Regions from separate parts of the Pseudaeromonas sp. HNCC25DJ180 genome, predicted to be linked through region 1. Evidence: predicted binding sites of a transcription regulator. Region 1 holds the regulator's gene; the other holds the start of a gene.

The links. The regulator sigma-54, encoded in region 1, starts transcription at its own class of promoters, with help from an activator protein. The targets are predictions, from matches to a motif close to TGGCACNGTTTTNGCTT.
Region 2: ACZYTD_RS01720 (P-II family nitrogen regulator) is a predicted target of sigma-54. The motif match lies at 1,982-1,998, and genes of this name have one in related genera.

The regions. Positions count from the first base shown of each region.
Region 1 covers NZ_JBVAYF010000001.1:250,569-259,592, forward strand. The annotation lists gene kdsC (3-deoxy-manno-octulosonate-8-phosphatase KdsC) at 1-544, shown strand, start outside; gene lptC (LPS export ABC transporter periplasmic protein LptC) at 541-1,101, shown strand; gene lptA (lipopolysaccharide transport periplasmic protein LptA) at 1,073-1,600, shown strand; gene lptB (LPS export ABC transporter ATP-binding protein) at 1,604-2,329, shown strand; gene ACZYTD_RS01190 (RNA polymerase factor sigma-54) at 2,386-3,852, shown strand; gene hpf (ribosome hibernation promoting factor) at 3,874-4,161, shown strand; gene ptsN (PTS IIA-like nitrogen regulatory protein PtsN) at 4,164-4,610, shown strand; gene rapZ (RNase adapter RapZ) at 4,618-5,484, shown strand; gene ACZYTD_RS01210 (HPr family phosphocarrier protein) at 5,471-5,746, shown strand; gene pmbA (metalloprotease PmbA) at 5,816-7,159, opposite strand; gene yjgA (ribosome biogenesis factor YjgA) at 7,265-7,795, shown strand; gene tldD (metalloprotease TldD) at 7,874-9,024, opposite strand, start outside.
Region 2 covers NZ_JBVAYF010000001.1:365,752-374,775, forward strand. The annotation lists gene ACZYTD_RS01710 (ABC transporter permease) at 1-390, opposite strand, end outside; gene ACZYTD_RS01715 (Fe(3+) ABC transporter substrate-binding protein) at 429-1,433, opposite strand; gene ACZYTD_RS01720 (P-II family nitrogen regulator) at 1,599-1,937, opposite strand; gene ACZYTD_RS01725 (YacL family protein) at 2,150-2,524, opposite strand; gene acnB (bifunctional aconitate hydratase 2/2-methylisocitrate dehydratase) at 2,636-5,233, opposite strand; gene ACZYTD_RS01735 (patatin-like phospholipase family protein) at 5,382-7,682, opposite strand; gene ACZYTD_RS01740 (putative periplasmic lipoprotein) at 7,973-8,218, opposite strand; gene lpdA (dihydrolipoyl dehydrogenase) at 8,335-9,024, opposite strand, start outside.

The DNA of each region.
Region 1 (9,024 bases):
CGAAACCCTATATGGCCCCATCTCCAGCGAGCTCTACACTGCCGCAGGCGAAATTCGGCTGCTGGTCTGCGATGTGGATGGCGTCCTCTCCGATGGCCGCATCTACTTGGGCAATAACGGCGAAGAGCTCAAGACCTTCCACACCAAGGATGGTTTTGGTCTCAAAGCCATCCGGGATATCGGTATCGAAGTGGCAGTCATCACAGGGCGCTCATCGCGTATCGTGGCCGATCGTATGCAGAGCCTGGGGATTGAGCATGTCTATCAAGGCCAGGGCGATAAACTGCCCGCCTTCCAGGATCTGCTGGACAAGCTGGGTCTCACGGCAGCTCAAGCCGCCTATATAGGTGACGATGTCATCGACATCCCCGTGATCCGTCACTGCGCCGTGGGGGTGGCAGTCGCCGATGCCCATCCACTGGTGCGGCGAGCCGCCAGATGGGTCACCACGCTCAAGGGGGGAGAGGGAGCGGTCCGCGAGGTGTGCGATCTGCTGCTGCAGGCCCAGGGGCATCTGGAGTCGGCCAGCGGAGCCTCGATATGAACCGACAGAATCTGGGCATACTGCTGCTGTTTATCTGCGCCTTGGTACTGTGGCGCTGGTTTGATCCGAGTCAGGATGAGCTGGATGGTCATACCCGTGCCATCTTTCAACCCAATTTTACTGCACGCCAGTTGACGACCCTGCACTATGATCAACAGGGGCAACTCAAACAGCGGCTCCAGGCCAAGTATGCCGAACACTACGACCAGCTGGAGATGACCGAGCTGGAACAGCCTGTCATCACAGTCAATGATGCCCAGGGCCGCCCTGATTGGCGCATCACGGGCCAAAAAGGGGTGCTGAATAAGGATGACAATGCCATCCTGCGTGAACAGGTGAAGATAGATAATCTACAGCCTGATAGTGCCGTGACACAGATCCGCACCGAATATCTGGAGATGGACCTAGGCAGCCAGCAGGTTCGGACCAATCTCAAGGTTGAGATGGAGGGCCCGGGTTTTCACAATCAAGGGGTTGGCTTCAAAGGCCAGCTGAAGCAAAAAATTTATCAATTACTGGGTAACAGCCATGCCGTCTATTACAACCCACCCCATTAAGTTGCTCTGTTGTCTGCTGCTATGCGCCTTTGCTGTACAGGCCAAGCAGTCAGACTATAAAGAAAAGATCTATGTAGACTCACTGCGCCAGCAGGCTGAGCTCGCCTCCAACAAGATCACCTTCCTCGATGACGTCATCATCACCCAAGGCACCATCAAGATCACCGCCGACAAGGTAGAGGTCATTCGCCATGGCGAGCAGGGGGCCGAGGAGATGATCGCCTACGGCAAGCCCGCCACCTTCTTCCAGGTGCTGGATAATGGCAAGCCAGTCAATGCCAAAGCGGATCAACTAAGCTACAAGCTCAAAGAAAAACTGGTGGTGCTGACGAATAATGCCGAGCTGAAACAAGAAGATAGCCAAGTTAATGGCGACCTCATCCGCTATGACATCGAAAAGCAACAGATGATGGCCGAAAGTGCCAAGAAGGGCTCCCGGGTGAAGACAGTGTTCCTACCCGAGCAGGTGCAGCAGCAGAACAGCAAGGGGGGTAAATAATAGATGAGCCTGCTCAATGCCCAGCACCTGCAAAAAAGCTACAAGAGCCGCAAGGTAGTCAGTGATGTCAGCCTGCAGGTAGAGACAGGCCAGGTCGTGGGTCTACTCGGCCCCAACGGCGCCGGTAAGACCACCTCATTTTACATGATAGTGGGCCTGGTACCCCAGGATGGCGGCAGCGTCACCATAGATGACATGGACATCACGACGCTGCCCATGCATGAACGGGCCCGCAACGGCATCGGCTATCTCCCCCAGGAGGCCTCCATCTTCCGTCGACTGACGGTGGAGGAGAATCTGATGGGCGTACTTGAGGTTGGCCAGAACCTCAGCAAGGCTGAGCGCTTGGATAAGATGGAGTCCCTTCTCGAAGAATTTCACATTACCCATATCCGCAAGAACCTTGGCATGAGTCTCTCCGGTGGCGAGCGACGACGGGTAGAAATCGCCAGAGCCCTGGCTGCCGAGCCCAGATTTATTCTGCTGGATGAACCCTTTGCCGGTGTGGATCCCATCTCGGTCATCGACATCAAACGCATCATTGAGCATTTACGGGATCGCGGGCTTGGGGTATTAATTACCGATCATAATGTACGGGAAACCTTGGATGTCTGTGAGAAAGCCTATATCGTCAGTCATGGTCAACTGATTGCCGAAGGCACTCCCGACGAAGTTTTGCACAATGAACAAGTGAAACAGGTCTACCTGGGCGAAGGATTCACCCTCTAGCAATTGATGCTGAGACTGATTATTCACAAGTACAGCATAAGGACACACCAACGTCGATGAAACCGACTCTACAGTTGCGACTGGGCCAATCGCTGGCCATGACGCCACAACTTCAGCAGGCCATCCGCTTGTTGCAACTCTCCACCCTGGAGCTACAGCAGGAGATCCAGCAAGCGCTGGATGCCAATCCGCTGCTGGAGCAGGAGGAGAGTGACAACCTGGACGCGCCTCAAGTGTCGGAGGAGCATGACGCTGAGCATGACAACGAACACGATGAGAGCCAGATGGACACAGGCGAGGCACTCAATCAGGATAATATGCCCGATGAGCTGCCCATGGATACCACCTGGGATGAGGTCTATACCGCCGGAGCCAATCAACCCAGTGGCCTGCCCTCCAGTGACGATGACTCCATCTATCAGGGGGAGACCACAGAAACCCTGCAGGACTATCTGCTCTGGCAGATGCACCTGACCCCGTTCAGCGAGCTGGACCAGGCCATCGCCCTCTCTATCATAGATGGCATAGATGAGTCCGGCTATCTGACCACAGAGCTGGACGACATACTGCAGGCGGTGCAGGCCGACGATAGAGAAGTCGATCTGGATGAAGTGGAAGCCGTGCTCAAGCGCATCCAGCACTTCGATCCTATCGGGGTCGCGGCCCGCAGCGTGCAGGAGTGTCTACTCATTCAGCTGGGCCAATACGCCCCAACCACACCCTGGCTCGCCGAAGCCAAGGTTATGCTGCAGGAGCACATGGATCTGCTGGGCAGCCGCGACTACCGCAACCTGGCGCGCAAGATGCAACTCAAGGAGGGGGATCTGAAAGAGGCGCTGGATATCATCCTCAACCTGGAACCTCGCCCGGGTAACAGCGTCATCCAGAGTGACTCCCAATATGTCATTCCCGATGTGGCCGTCAGCAAGAAGCACGGTAAATGGATGGTCGAACTCAACCCGGATGCCATGCCCAAGATCCGCATCAACGAAACTTACGCCGCCATGGCCCGCCATGCCCGCAACAGCAGCGACAGCCAGTTTATTCGCTCACACTTGCAGGAGGCCAAGTGGTTCATCAAGAGTCTGGAGAGCCGTAACGAGACCCTGCTCAAAGTAGCCACCTGCATAGTGCAACAGCAACAAGACTTCTTCGAGTATGGTGAAGAGGCGATGAAGCCCATGGTACTGAACGATGTGGCCGAGTCGGTGGAAATGCATGAATCCACCATATCCCGGGTAACCACACAAAAATTCATGCATACCCCCAGAGGAATTTTCGAACTTAAATACTTTTTCTCCAGTCACGTCAATACTGATAATGGAGGGGAGTGCTCATCCACCGCGATCCGGGCCTTGATCAAGAAACTGGTCGCAGCGGAAAATACGGCAAAACCCTTAAGCGATAGCAAGATCGCGGATTTGCTTACAGAACAAGGTATTATGGTAGCCAGACGGACTATCGCGAAATATCGTGAGTCTCTCTCTATACCCCCGTCCAGTCAGCGCAAACGCCTGCTGTAGACCAACAAAAAGGAAGACGTTATGCAAATTAACCTGTCAGGTCATCATATTGAAATCACCGACCCGCTGCGTGACTTCGTAAATAGCAAATTTGCCAAACTGGAGCGTCACTTCGAACAGATCAATAATGTTCAAGTTATTCTGACAGTTGAGAAGCTCAACCAGATCGCCGAAGCCAAACTCAACGTCAATGGCGGTGAGATCTTCGCTAACTCCCAGCATGAAGATATGTACGCCGCTATCGACGCTCTGATCGACAAGCTGGATCGCCAGATCATCAAGCATAAAGAAAAGTTAAACAGCAAATAAGCATGCTAATTCAGGACTTTCTCAGCAGGGACTGCACCCATGGTGCGGTCCCTTGCTCTAGTAAGAAGCGCGCCATCGAGCTCATCAGCGAGCTGGCCGCTCGCCGCCTGGGTCTCGATGAGCAGGATCTTTTCGAGCGCCTGCTGGCCCGCGAGAAGATGGGCAGCACAGGTATAGGCGGTGCCATTGCCATACCTCATGGTCGCATCCCCGACGGTCACCCGCTGACCGCAGTGTTTCTCACCCTGGAACAACCCATCGCCTTTGATGCCATCGACAATCAACCGGTCGATATCCTCTTTGCCCTGTTGGTGCCCGAGAGCGAGTGCAAGATCCATCTCAAGACCCTCTCCCTCATCGCCAGCAAGCTCAATGACAAAACCTTCTGTCGTCAACTGCGGCAAGCCGCCGATGACGATGCCCTCTACCAACTGATGATCACCCCTTGAGCAGCCTATGAAACTCATAGTCGTCAGTGGCCGTTCCGGCTCAGGCAAGACCATAGCCCTGCGCGTACTGGAAGATCTCGGCTACTACTGTGTCGATAATCTGCCTGTCTCCCTGCTGCCCCATCTGGTGCGGGAGCTGCGCGACAAGTATGACCAATTGGCTGTCAGCATAGATGTGCGTAACATCCCCGAGCAGAGTGACGAGATAGACACCCTGTTGGGGCAGATCCGTCAGGCCAGCGATATCGAATTCTCCAGCATCTTCACCGATGCCGACAACGCCACCCTGATCAAGCGTTACAGCGAAAGCCGCCGTCTGCACCCCCTGTCGCGCAAGCAGCTCTCGCTGGATCAAGCCATCATCTATGAAACCAACCTGCTTGCTCCCCTCTCCTCCAGTGCCGACCTGCGCATCGATACCAGCCACCTCAGCATCCACGAGCTGAGCGAGCAGATCTGCGAACGGGTTCTGGGCAAAAAAGAGAAAGAGCTGGTGCTGGTGTTCGAATCCTTTGGCTTCAAGAATGGCACCCCCAAAGATGCCGACTTCGTCTTTGATGCCCGCTTCCTGCCCAATCCACACTGGGTCCCCGAGCTCAAGCCCCTCACGGGTCTGGATGAGCCGGTGCGCCGTTTCTTCATGGCCCAACCCGATGTGCTGCTCTATACCCAGCAGATCGATAACCTGCTCATCACCTGGCTACCCCATCTGGAGCGCAACAACCGCAGCTACGTGACCGTAGCCATCGGCTGCACCGGGGGCCAACACAGATCCGTCTTCATCACCGAACAACTGGCGGCCAGCTTCCGCGGCCTAGGCAAGAATGTGCAGGTGCGGCACCGCACCCTGGAGAATAAACATGCCCCGCGTTGAGAAGACCCTACCCATCATCAACAAGTTGGGGCTGCATGCCCGCGCCGCCATCAAGCTGGTTCAACTCACCTCTAGCTTTCGCGCCACCATCATGGTGTGCAACGGTGAGAAAGAGGCCAGCGCCGACTCAGTGATGGGTCTGCTGATGCTGGAAGCCGCCCAAGGCCAGACCATACGCGTGGTCTGTGAAGGCGCAGATGCCGAACCCGTGATGGCTGCGGTGGAACAGCTAGTGGCCGCCCGCTTTGATGAAGCGGAATGAGTCTGACCTCCCGAAACGACAAAGGGCTACCCATGGGTAGCCCTTTGTTATGGCTATCATTCAGATAAGCTAGTTACCCGCCACCTTCATGTTTTCCAGCAAGATAGAGCCTGAACGCAGGCTGGAGCGCTCATCCCAATCACTGCCCACGGCGACCATGTTGCGGAACATCTCCTTGAGAGAACCCGCTATGGTGATCTCCTCGACCGGATAGCAGATCTCACCATTCTCGACCCAGAAACCTGCCGCGCCGCGGGAGTAATCCCCCGTGACTATGTTGACCCCCTGCCCCATCAGCTCGGTGATCAGCAAGCCGGTGCCCATCTGCTTGAGTAGCTCAGCCTGGCTTTGGCCCTGACCCGACACCTGCCAGTTATGGATGCCACCCGCATGGCCGGTGGAGCGCATGCCCAACTTGCGCGCCGAGTAGGTGGTGAGCAAGTAACTCTGCAGATTCCCCGCCGCTATGATGGTCATATCCCGGGTGCATACCCCTTCGGCATCAAAGGGGGAACTGGCCAGCCCTCGTGGCAACAGCGCCTGCTCTTCTATGCTCAACCACTGCGGGAAGATCTGCTGACCCAGAGAATCGAGTAAAAAAGAGGATTTGCGATAGAGATTGCCACCGCTGATAGCGGAGACCAGATGACCAAACAGGCTGGTGGCCGTATCCGCATTAAACAGCACAGGCACGCTGGTGGTCGCAATCTTGCGGGCACCAAGGCGCGAGACGGTACGAGTCACAGCCTCATCGGCAATGCGCTCCGGGCTCCAGAGATCCTCGATGGCACGACAGGAGGAGTAGCCATAGTCTCGCTGCATCTCACCCTCCTGCTCCCCGATCAGCACACAGCTCAAAGAGTGGCGGGAGCTGGCATAGCCTTTGACGAAGCCATGGCTGTTGCCATACACCTTGACGCCGTGATGGCTGCTGAAACCCGCCCCATCCGAGTGCTTGATGCGCGGATCCTGCCCCAAGGCATGGGCCTCGCAACGGCGCGCCAGATCCAGACCAAACTCGGGGTTAGGCTCGATGGGATGCAGCAAGTCCAGATCGGGAGCCTCCCACGCCAGCCACTCCGCATCGGCCAGACCCGCATAGGGATCGGCCGAGGTGTGCCGCGAGATCTCGATAGCGGCCTCAACGGCACGACGCACGGCGCCCGCCGAGAGATCGGTGGTGGATGAGGAGCCCTTGCGGCCATCACGATAGATGGCGATCCCTAAGGCACCATCCTTGTTGAACTCTATGCTCTCGACCTCACCACCCCGGGTGTTGACCGACAGCCCAGTCTGTTTACTGATGGAGACTTCGGCATTATCCGCCCCCAATTGACGAGCCGTCGCCAGCGCCTCGGCTACGACCGACTCCAAATGCGTCTGTTCATGACGAACTTGCTGCTGCAGATCCATAGTTACTACTGTCCGTTCTTCGTGAGCCAATCAGACTATCACAGCCCAGCACGCAACGGGAGAAACTGGTAAGATAATAGACATGTGAACAGGATAAGAAACGCCATGACTAATCAATTTGAGCAACAACAAGATGACGAGTGGGAAGATGATCTTCCCAGCAAGAGCCAGCTCAAGCGCGACTCGGACGCGCTGCAGGAGCTGGGGGTGGAACTGGTAAACCTCAAGCCCACCGAGCTGGCCAAGGTGCCGCTGGACGAAGAGCTGGCCGATGCCATCGATCTCGCCCACCGTCTGCGCGGCAAGAAGGAGGCTTGGCGCCGTAATCTGCAGTTCATCGGCCGCCTGATGCGCAGCCGGGACATAGCCGAGATAGAGCAGGCGCTGGATGTGATCCGCAGCCGCCATGTGGCAGGCAATGCGCGGATGCACAAGCTGGAACTACTGCGGGAGAAGCTGATCGAGCAAGGCGATGATGCAATCAATGAGCTGCTGGAGAAGCACCATGAGCTGGATAGGCAAAAACTGCGGCAACTGGTGCGCCAGGCCAAGAAGGAGCGACTGGAGAACAAACCGCCAGCGGCCTTCCGCGAACTGTTCCAATACCTGCGCAGTGAGCTCGAAGAGATCATCTGAGCCGGGAGCAGAGCGAGAGAGAAAAAAGGGCGAAGATTCGCCCTTTTTTGTTGCTTGCGGTATGAAGCCCGAGTGGCGTTAGCGGGTGCCGCCGACCGTTAACATATCCAGCTTGAGCGTCGGCTGGCCGACACCAACCGGCACACTCTGACCATCCTTGCCACAGACCCCCACCCCGGCATCCAGCGCCAGATCGCGTCCCACCATGGAGACCTGCTGCATGGCCTCGGGTCCGTTGCCGATCAGGGTAGCCCCCTTGAGCGGCGCGGTGATCTTGCCATCTTCGATGAGATAGGCCTCGGAGGCGGAGAAGACAAACTTGCCGGAAGTGATATCCACCTGACCACCACCGAAATTGGGCGCATAGATGCCGCGCTTCACCGAGGCGATGATTTCCGCCGGATCGTACTGACCGGCCAGCATATAGGTATTGGTCATCCGCGGCATGGGCAGATGAGCATAGGACTCACGACGGCCATTACCGGTCGGGGCGACCCCCATCAGCCGCGCATTCATCTTATCCTGGATATAGCCTTTGAGGATCCCCTTCTCGATCAGCACGTTGCACTGACCCGGCGTCCCCTCATCATCTATGGTTACCGAGCCGCGGCGACCGGAGAGGGTGCCATCATCCACTATGGTGCAGTGCTCGGACGCCACCTTCTGGCCAATCTTGCCAGCAAAGGCCGAAGAGCCCTTACGGTTAAAGTCCCCCTCCAAACCGTGGCCTACCGCCTCGTGCAGCAGCACACCGGGCCAGCCCGGGCCCAGCACCACAGGCATGGCACCGGCAGGTGCATCTATGGCCTCCAGATTAACCAGCGCCTGACGTACGGCCTCACGCACATAGCCCAAAGCCCGCATCTCGTCGCCGACCGGATCGAAGAAGTAGTCATAGCCGAAACGACCACCACCGCCTGAGCTGCCGCGCTCACGGCGCCCATTGCGCTCGGCCAGCACGGTACAGTTGAGACGCACCAGAGGGCGAATATCGGCACACAGGGTGCCATCGGTTCCTGCCACCAGCACCTCCTCATAGACGCCAGAGAGGGAGGCGATCACCTGATTCACCGCCGGATCCAGGGTGCGGGCGAAGCGATCCATCTGCTCTAACAGCGCAATTTTCTGCTGTTTATCAATGGAGTCTAGCGGGTCTATAGCCGGATAGAGCGCGGGCGGCTGGTGAGGTTGCCAGATACGGATCTCGCCACTGCCACCGCTATCGGCTA
Region 2 (9,024 bases), 120 kb from region 1:
ATAGTAGTCACCGGGCTGCTGCCAGCCAAAGAGCTGACGCAGACTCACCTGTGCCCAGCCGGCATAATCGAGCAGATCGGTATAGACATAGGCAACCAGGTAACCCGGCATGGCCAAGGGTAAGACCAGCGCCCAATTGAGCCAGCGTTGCCCGGGTAGCTGACAGCGCGCCATCAACCAGCCCGCTGGCGCCCCCAGCAGGAGGCAGAGCAATAGCGTGCCACACACCAGCCCGATGGAATTGAGCAGATAAGTAGGTAGTACTGTTGCCCACAGATGAGCCAGCAGATCCGTGGATGACAGGCAGGCCTCCACCAACAAGGCCATTATGGGTAAACAGAGCAGCAGGGCGATACCCCTGCTGCTTACTATCCAGAGTGAGGCTCTCATACTGCTCGCTCGCCCCTTAAACTGCTTTAGCTAGAGTGTTAGAGATCGAATTTCACCTCATCCAGCAGGGTCAACGCCTGACGCCTATGCTTGGCGATCTCGGAAAGAGAGAGGCTATCGGCCCGGAATTGGCCCCAGGAGGTGACCAGAGGCGACCAGGCAACGCCAGGCTTGACCGGATACTCCTTATTGAGCTCGGCATAGAGACGCTGGGCCTGATCTCCGGCCAGATACTCCATCAACCGTTGCGCGGCAGCTGGGTGCTTGGCATGCTTGGTCATCACGACGCCACTGACATTGACGTGCACCCCTCTATCCGCCTGATTGGGGAAATTGAGATAGACAGCCTCAGCCCAACTCTTCTGGGTCGCATCCTCGAGCATGTTGCCGTAGTAGTAACTGTTACCCAACGACAGATCGCAGATCCCCTCCTTGATCGCCTTCACCTGATCCCTGTCATTGCCCTGCGGTTTGCGAGCCAGGTTGGCCTTGACGCCCTCCAGCCATTGACGGGTTTTGGCCTCGCCCTGATGAGCCAACAGAGAAGCGACCAGTGCCACATTGTAGGGATGCTTGCCGCTGCGGGTGCAGATACGCCCCTTGTACTTGGCATCGGCCAGATCTTCGTAACGAATGGCCCCAAGCTGCCCCACACGCTCCTTGCTGCTATAGATGTTGCGAACCCGGGTGGTGAGGGCAAACCAGCGACCTTGCTCATCACGATACTGGGCGGGGATCGCCTGTTCCAGTACGGGGCTTGACACTGGCTGTACCAGATCGCCATCTACCAGCTCCATCAGGCGACTGATATCCACAGTCAAAACCAGATCGGCGGGTGTTAACCGCCCTTCGCGCTTGAGTCGCTCAACCAGGCCATCTTCGGCATAGACCAGATTGACCTTGATACCGCTTTGCTGGGTAAATTGCTGCACTATAGGTTCAATCAAATGCGCCTGACGTGCCGAATAGACATTGATCTCCTCAGCCGCCTGCGCCTGAAAGCCCAACAACAGGGTAAAACTCACCAGATGACGCCAACTCATATGCACTCTCCATCGCCACAGAAAAAACCCACCAAGGCAATGATAGTTATTCGCATTTACTTCTTCAAGCCAAATAAAAAAAAGAGACCCAATGGGCCTCAAATACAGATGAACAGATAATGAAATGACAGGGGCTATCCTATCGGGGTGAACACCCTGGGGTGATCAGATGGCTTCGCCATCCACTTCACCGGTACGGATCCGCACCACGTGGGCCAGATCGTACACAAAGATCTTACCATCACCGATCTTGCCGGTATAAGCCGCCTTGCAGATGGCTTCGATGATGCTTTCCACGTTCTCGGTGGCGGTGGCGATCTCCAGCTTGACCTTGGGCAGGAAATCAACCTGATACTCGGCACCACGGTAGAGTTCGGTGTGACCCTTCTGGCGGCCAAAGCCCTTCACTTCTGATACCGTCATGCCGTCAACGCCCAGGGCCGCTACAGCCTCACGAACGTCATCCAGCTTGAAGGGTTTGATGATTGCACTGATAAGCTTCATACCTTGTCTCCCACTCCCTGGTTGATATTGGGTTTGACTATCTAATTCAATGTCTGTGCCATAATGTTAAAGTCATTTAATATCAATGCGTTAACTAAATAAGTTGAAAAGAAGAGACCATGACTCGTTCTTTATGGTGCAACACTCGATAACTTGTCACCAGGAAGGGCGCCAAAATGGTGCATAGCTATACTCCCGACACCCCCCACCGTTTACGCCTGTTCGGCACGCACAAAATCGTGCCAAGCCAATAACAACCGTTGGAAATCCTCCAAGCCACACCCCGCCATCTGCTCATCATCGTAGTAGGCCATGTCCGGCTCAAGATCATCGGCAAACTCAAATTGCACCACATTGGCCGCCACCTCGGCCTCCTCATCGCTCAGATGCAGGCTGTAGACGGCGCCATGGCGAGAAATAGTCTCCTGCTCACCCCGTTGTAAGGCATCGATATCGGCCAATACCTCCTGCATCAGTGATAGCTGGCTACCCATCTCATCATTGAGCCAGTGACCCACAGCCTCATGCCCCATGGAGAGATAGGCCTTCAAACGCCCATCAGGCTCCCGGATAAATTCATAGTCCATAGCATTACCCCTAAAATATGCCGGTACTCTTACTCTTCATTCTAGACCTAAAGACCCATAAAAAACGGGGCGAGACTCTAGTCTCGCCCCGTTGTGCTCTGCAGGGAACTATCAGGCCTGAACCTGCAGTATCACCTTTTCAGCCTTGTCGGTGTAGCTGGCAATCTCGTTGAAGTTCAGATAGCGATAGACATCGGCCGCCAGCGTTTCCAGCTCGCGGGCATACCCCTGATACTCCTCAACGCTGGGAATGCGACCCAGGATCGCCGCCACGGCCGAGAGTTCGGCGGAGGCCAGATAGACATTGGCGCCCTGCCCCAGACGGTTCGGGAAGTTACGGGTCGAGGTGGAGACGACCGTGGTGTTGTCGCCAACACGGGCCTGGTTACCCATGCAGAGTGAACAACCCGGGATCTCGATGCGGGCACCGACGCGACCGAAGATGCCGTAGTACCCCTCTTCGGTGAGCTGATCCCGGTCCATCTTGGTCGGCGGCGCGATCCACAGACGGGTCGCCAGCTGTCCCTTGAACTGGTTGAGCAGCTTACCGGCGGCACGGAAGTGGCCGATATTGGTCATGCAGGAACCAATGAAGACCTCATCGATCTTGGCACCTGCCACGCTGGAGAGCAGACGGGCATCGTCCGGATCATTCGGCGCACAGAGGATGGGCTCCTTGATGCTGTCCAGATCGATCTCGATGATGGCGGCATACTCGGCGTCGGCATCGGCACTCATCAGCTCAGGCTTGGCCAGCCAGGCTTCCATGCCCTGGATGCGGCGCTCTATGGTACGCACATCGCCATACCCTTCGGAAAGCATCCACTTGAGCATCACGATGTTGGACTTCAGGTACTCGGCGATCGGTGCCTCATCCAGCTTGATGGTACAACCTGCGGCAGAGCGTTCGGCACTGGCATCGGCCAGCTCGAATGCCTGCTCGACTTTGAGCTCTGGCAGCCCTTCGATCTCCAGGATGCGGCCGGAGAAGATGTTCTTCTTGCCCGCTTTCTCGACGGTGAGCAGCCCCATCTGGATGGCCTGATAGGGTATGGCATGGACCAGATCCCGCAGCGTGATGCCAGGCTGCATGGAGCCCTTGAAGCGCACCAGTACCGATTCCGGCATATCCAGCGGCATGACGCCAGTGGCAGCGGCAAAGGCCACCAGACCTGAGCCCGCTGGGAAGGAGACACCGATGGGGAAACGGGTGTGGGAGTCACCACCGGTACCGACTGTATCCGGCAACAGCATGCGGTTGAGCCAGCTGTGGATGACACCATCACCAGGACGCAGAGCCACACCGCCACGGTTCATGATGAAATCGGGCAGGGTATGGTGAGTCTGCACATCCACCGGCTTGGGATAGGCGGCGGTGTGACAGAAGGATTGCATCACCAGATCGGCAGAGAAGCCGAGGCAGGCCAGATCCTTCAACTCATCGCGGGTCATGGGACCCGTGGTGTCCTGAGAGCCGACCGTGGTCATCTTGGGCTCACAGTAGGTACCTGGGCGGATACCCACCGCGCCACACGCCTTGCCCACCATCTTCTGGGCTAGCGTGTAGCCCTTGCCGGTATCGGCCACCGGCTGCGGACGGTTAAATACGGTAGAGAAGGGCAAGCCCAGGGCTTCGCGCGCCTTGTCGGTGAGACCTCGGCCGACGATGAGCGGAATACGGCCACCGGCACGCACTTCATCCAGCAACACCTCTGTCTTGAGGGTGAAGGTGGCGATCACCTCGTCGCTGCCATGACGGGTCACCTTGCCTTCGTAGACATAGATGTCGATGACATCGCCGGTATTCATCTTGCTGACATCCAGCTCGATGGGCAGGGCACCGGCATCTTCCATGGTGTTGAAGAAGATGGGGGCAATCTTGCCACCCAGCACGAAACCACCGGCACGCTTGTTGGGCACATTGGGGATATCGTCACCCATGAACCAGAGCACTGAGTTGGTGGCCGACTTGCGCGAGGAGCCGGTACCGACCACATCCCCCACATAGACCAGCGGGAAACCCTTGGCCTTCAAGGCATCCAGGGTCTTGATGGGACCAACCGCCCCTTCCTGATCGGCTTCGATGCCAGGACGGCTGTTTTTCAGCATAGCCAGGGCGTGCAACGGGATATCCGGGCGTGACCAGGCATCCTGGGCCGGCGAGAGATCGTCGGTGTTGGTTTCGCCACTCACCTTGAAGACGGTCAAAGAGATCTTCTCGGCCAGCTTGGGACGGGAGAGATACCACTCGGCATTGGCCCAGGCGTCCATCACCTGCTTGGCATAGGCGTTACCGGCCTTGAGCTTCTCTTGCACATCGTGAAAGGAGTCAAACAGCAGCAGGGTATGGGAGAGCGCCTTGGTGGCAATGGGGGCCAGCTTGGCATCATCCAGCAGGTCGATGAGCGGCTGAATGTTGTAGCCGCCCTGCATGGTGCCCAACAGTTCGACCGCCTGTTCGGCACTAACCACGGCAGAGTGAGCTTCACCCTTGGCCACGGCAGCCAGGAACCCCGCCTTCACATAAGCGGCCTCATCCACTCCCGGCGGAATGCGATTGGCCAACAGATCCAGCAGTACCGCATCCTCCCCGGCCGGGGGGCTCTTCAACAGCTCGACCAGGCCTGCAACCTGGTCAGCACTCAGTGGCTTGGGCGCGATGCCTTGGGCGGCACGCTCGGCAAGGTGTTGACGATAGCTCTCTAGCACTGTGGACTCCTATAAACGAGGTTGGTCGTTGTTTGCGACACGCTTCCGTGACCTGGGCCAGCGCGGCCCAGCCAATTTTGCTAACTATATAGTTTTTAAGGGGTCATGAAAAATATCGTGATCAGAATTCCATTCTGCCCACTCTGACTCACAAACCGAATGTATTACCAAAAAAGAGGTATAGGGACTCTTTCCCCCCCTGAGCCTGGCCATAAGCCAGATAAACTGGGCCTAAAAAGGTATCTGAGCCGATATAGATGCTGCCAGCATTCAGCATGTCGCCCCAACTGATGTCGGACTTGTCATTCCAGATATTGCCCCGCTCTAGTGAAAAGCCAGCATAGACAGGGGACTTGAAGGCACCGAAGTTGTTATCCAGCAGGCGGTAACCATACATCAAGCCGCCAAAGGCCTTGTACCGGCCATTCAATTGATAACGCTGATAGCCGGAGAGGTTGAACAGCCCCCCCAAATCCTGCAGGTAGAGCGGCACCAGTTCACTGACATCAGAGCCCCCACCAGAGAGGCGCAAAGCCAGCGTCTGGCGCTCACTGAAGGTAAAGGGCTTGAGATAATTAAACGCCGAAACCAGGCCCCACTGCTCTTCAGCACTGATATCTTCGCCTTGAGTGTGAATGTAGGAGAGGCGCCCCGAGAAATAACTCCCCTCTCTGGGGAAGAAACGGCTATCCAGAGTGTCATAACCATAATCCAGGTAGGGCCCCCAAGAGCGGACATTCTCCTCGCCACTGGCGCCATCTATGGTAATGGCAGAGTGCGCCAGCTGAGTTCCGAATGAGAACTGACTCCACGGCTGGCTATTCCAGCCCAGCTCGCCATCCATAGACCAGGTGCCATGCTCCATGTTGACATAATCTGCACCGCCCCCCTCCGCCTGCTTACTGATACCCTCGATGTTACTCAGGAAGATGGCCCGGGTCTGCTTGTCATAGCCCGCCCCCAACTGCCAGTAGAATTGTTGCCGGGCATCGAAGGGGCTGTAGAACTCGCTGCGCAGGTGGCTCCAACTGCCCATGGTCAACTCATTGCGCCATTCAGCCCCCAGGTCATTCATGTTGGTCAGAGTGTAAGCCACCCCGTAGCTATAGTTAGAGCGAGTCTGGAAGTCATCCTCAAGGGCAAAGGTGAAATCCAGGTAGTCTGGTCCCCAGCGCTTCTCGGTGGCGTTGATCACCAGCACATTCTGCCCCTGCTGCTCGTCTATCTCATAGGTGACCCGTTCGAAGGTGCCCAACGCATTGATGCGCTCTATGCCCGCCTCCAAATTCTCATTGGTCTGGATCTTACCCGTGTCCACTTGCAACATCCCCTTAAGCACCTGATCGCTCAGCCGGGAGTCGTTGTGGATGACAATCTTGTCCAGATAATAGGCAGGCTGGCCGCTCAGTTGCGAGCGTCGATCCAGCTTCTCCTGCTGGTAATCGTGATACTCCTCCGGGCTCACCGACAGGGACTTCAGGCGCCAGATCTGGCTACGCGCCATGGCCTCCCCGCGGTCCATAATTTGCGGCATCTTGGCAAAGTCGCTGACCGAATAACCGGCCACGTCAGGACTCAACACTATGTCCTGCTCCCGTAGTAGGGCCAGTTGTCGTTCGGTTCCCGAGCGGGTGAGATAGGTAGTGAGTTGATCCACCAGATTGAATGCTGAATCGAGCTCACTCTTGGGCTTGAGCTTATCCGAGATATCGACGGCTATGATGACATCAGCACCCATCTTGATAGCGATATCGATGGGCAGGTTATTGACTATGCCGCCGTCCGCCAGCAGCTGGCCATTGATCTCCACCGGCTTGAGCGCCCCGGGAATAGACATGGAAGCCTGCATAACCACGGCCAGATTGCCACGGCTGAGTACCACGGGTTGCACCGTCTCCATATTGGTGGCGATGGCGCGATAGGGAATGGGCAGCTCGTTGAAACTGCGCAAGGCGGGCAAGTTGGAGGTCGCCTCGCGCAACAGCGCCGCCATACCATGTCCCTGATATACCCCTTCTGGCAGTTTCACCTTGCCCTCACTGAGCCCGATATCCGTCTGCAACTGAAAGTCATCGGCCTGTCGCTTCTTGCGCAGGGAGAGCTCCTGGCGCGTCACCTTGTCCTGATAGCCCTTGTTCCAGTCCATACCCAGAGTCTTGGTCGTCACCTCATCGGCGGAGTAACCCATGGCATACATGCCCGCCACATAGGAGCCCATACTGGTGCCCAGCACCATGTCCACCGGAATGCGCATCTCCTCCAGGACCTTGAGTACCCCCAGATGAGCCGCCCCCTTGGCCCCCCCCCCACTCAACACCAAGGCAATCTTAGGACGCTCCGGGCCTCGAGGCACAGCAGCCTCAGCCACATTGAAACAGACACACAGTAGCAGCATGGCCAGCGACCAGAGAGGCGAGAACAGCAGAGAGCGCAACGCAGGGTTTTCCATCGGAGAGGGTCATCAGAGTCAGGGCTTGCCCCATGCTAACGGGATCCGCCAGCGAACTAAAGCCACGGTGAAGAAAGGTGAGTCATTCTCCCCGAGAAAAACAGGCTGACATCCACTCCCAGCACAAAGCCTGGCTCTTGAGTGCCACGCTTGGGGGACCCCTTATCTACATCTCAGGTAGTTTGATGAGCTGACGGTTGGAAATTGCCTCGAAACTGTACCGCCCCGGCGAAGGGGCGGGAGAAACGCCACGGCGCAAGGAGCGCACTCGCCGCTATCCAGGCTGAGGATTAACAGCGTCCCTTCTTACCCTGACCCGGCGGACAGAAGTTTCCCTGATCCTGGTGATGATGTTTATCATCTTCATGATGTTGTTCACTTTCGTGATAATGGCCATCACCACGATAATGACCATCCCCCACACTGATATGGGTCTCCCCCACCTCCACATCAGCGCGATGGATCCGCACCGGATCGTGAGGCGAGCAGGCCACCAACAACAGCATGCCGATAAAAGCCAACAGAAGCGGTCGCATAAGCCCCCCAACAACAAAAAGGTCACTCGAAGTGAGTGACCTTAAGTATAGTCGCCGCCCTCTCAACTAGCCCGAATCGGGCCGTCGATAGCGGACAGCGTGGGGAGTGGCATCCCTTAGCGCTTTTTCGCCTTGGCGTTGGGCAGATCCGTGATAGAGCCCTCGAATACCTCGGCAGCCAAGCCCACAGACTCGTGCAGCGTCGGGTGAGCGTGAATGGTCAGCGCGATATCTTCGGCGTCGGCACCCATTTCGATGGCCAGGCCAATTTCACCCAGCAGCTCGCCGCCGTTGGTGCCGACTATGGCGCCACCGATGACGCGACCCGTCCCCTTGTCGAAGATGAGCTTGGTCATGCCGTCGGCGCAATCGGAGGCGATGGCGCGACCCGAGGCCGCCCACGGGAAGACTGAACACTCATAGTTGATCCCTTGCTGCTTGGCTTCCTTCTCGGTCAGCCCCACCCAAGCGATCTCTGGCTCGGTATAGGCGATGGAGGGGATCACCTTGGGATCGAAGTAGTGCTTCTTGCCAGCGATGACTTCCGCCGCCACATGGCCCTCATGCACCCCCTTGTGCGCCAGCATGGGCTGACCGACGATATCGCCGATGGCGAAAACGTGAGCCACATTGGTCCGCAGCTGCTTGTCCACCTCGATGAAACCACGCTCGGTGACGGCCACGCCCGCCTTCTCGGCATCCAGCATCTTGCCATTCGGCACCCGGCCCACGGCCACCAGCACGCTGTCATAACGTACCGGCTCGGCTGGCGCATGCTTGCCCTCGAAGGAGACATAGAGACCATC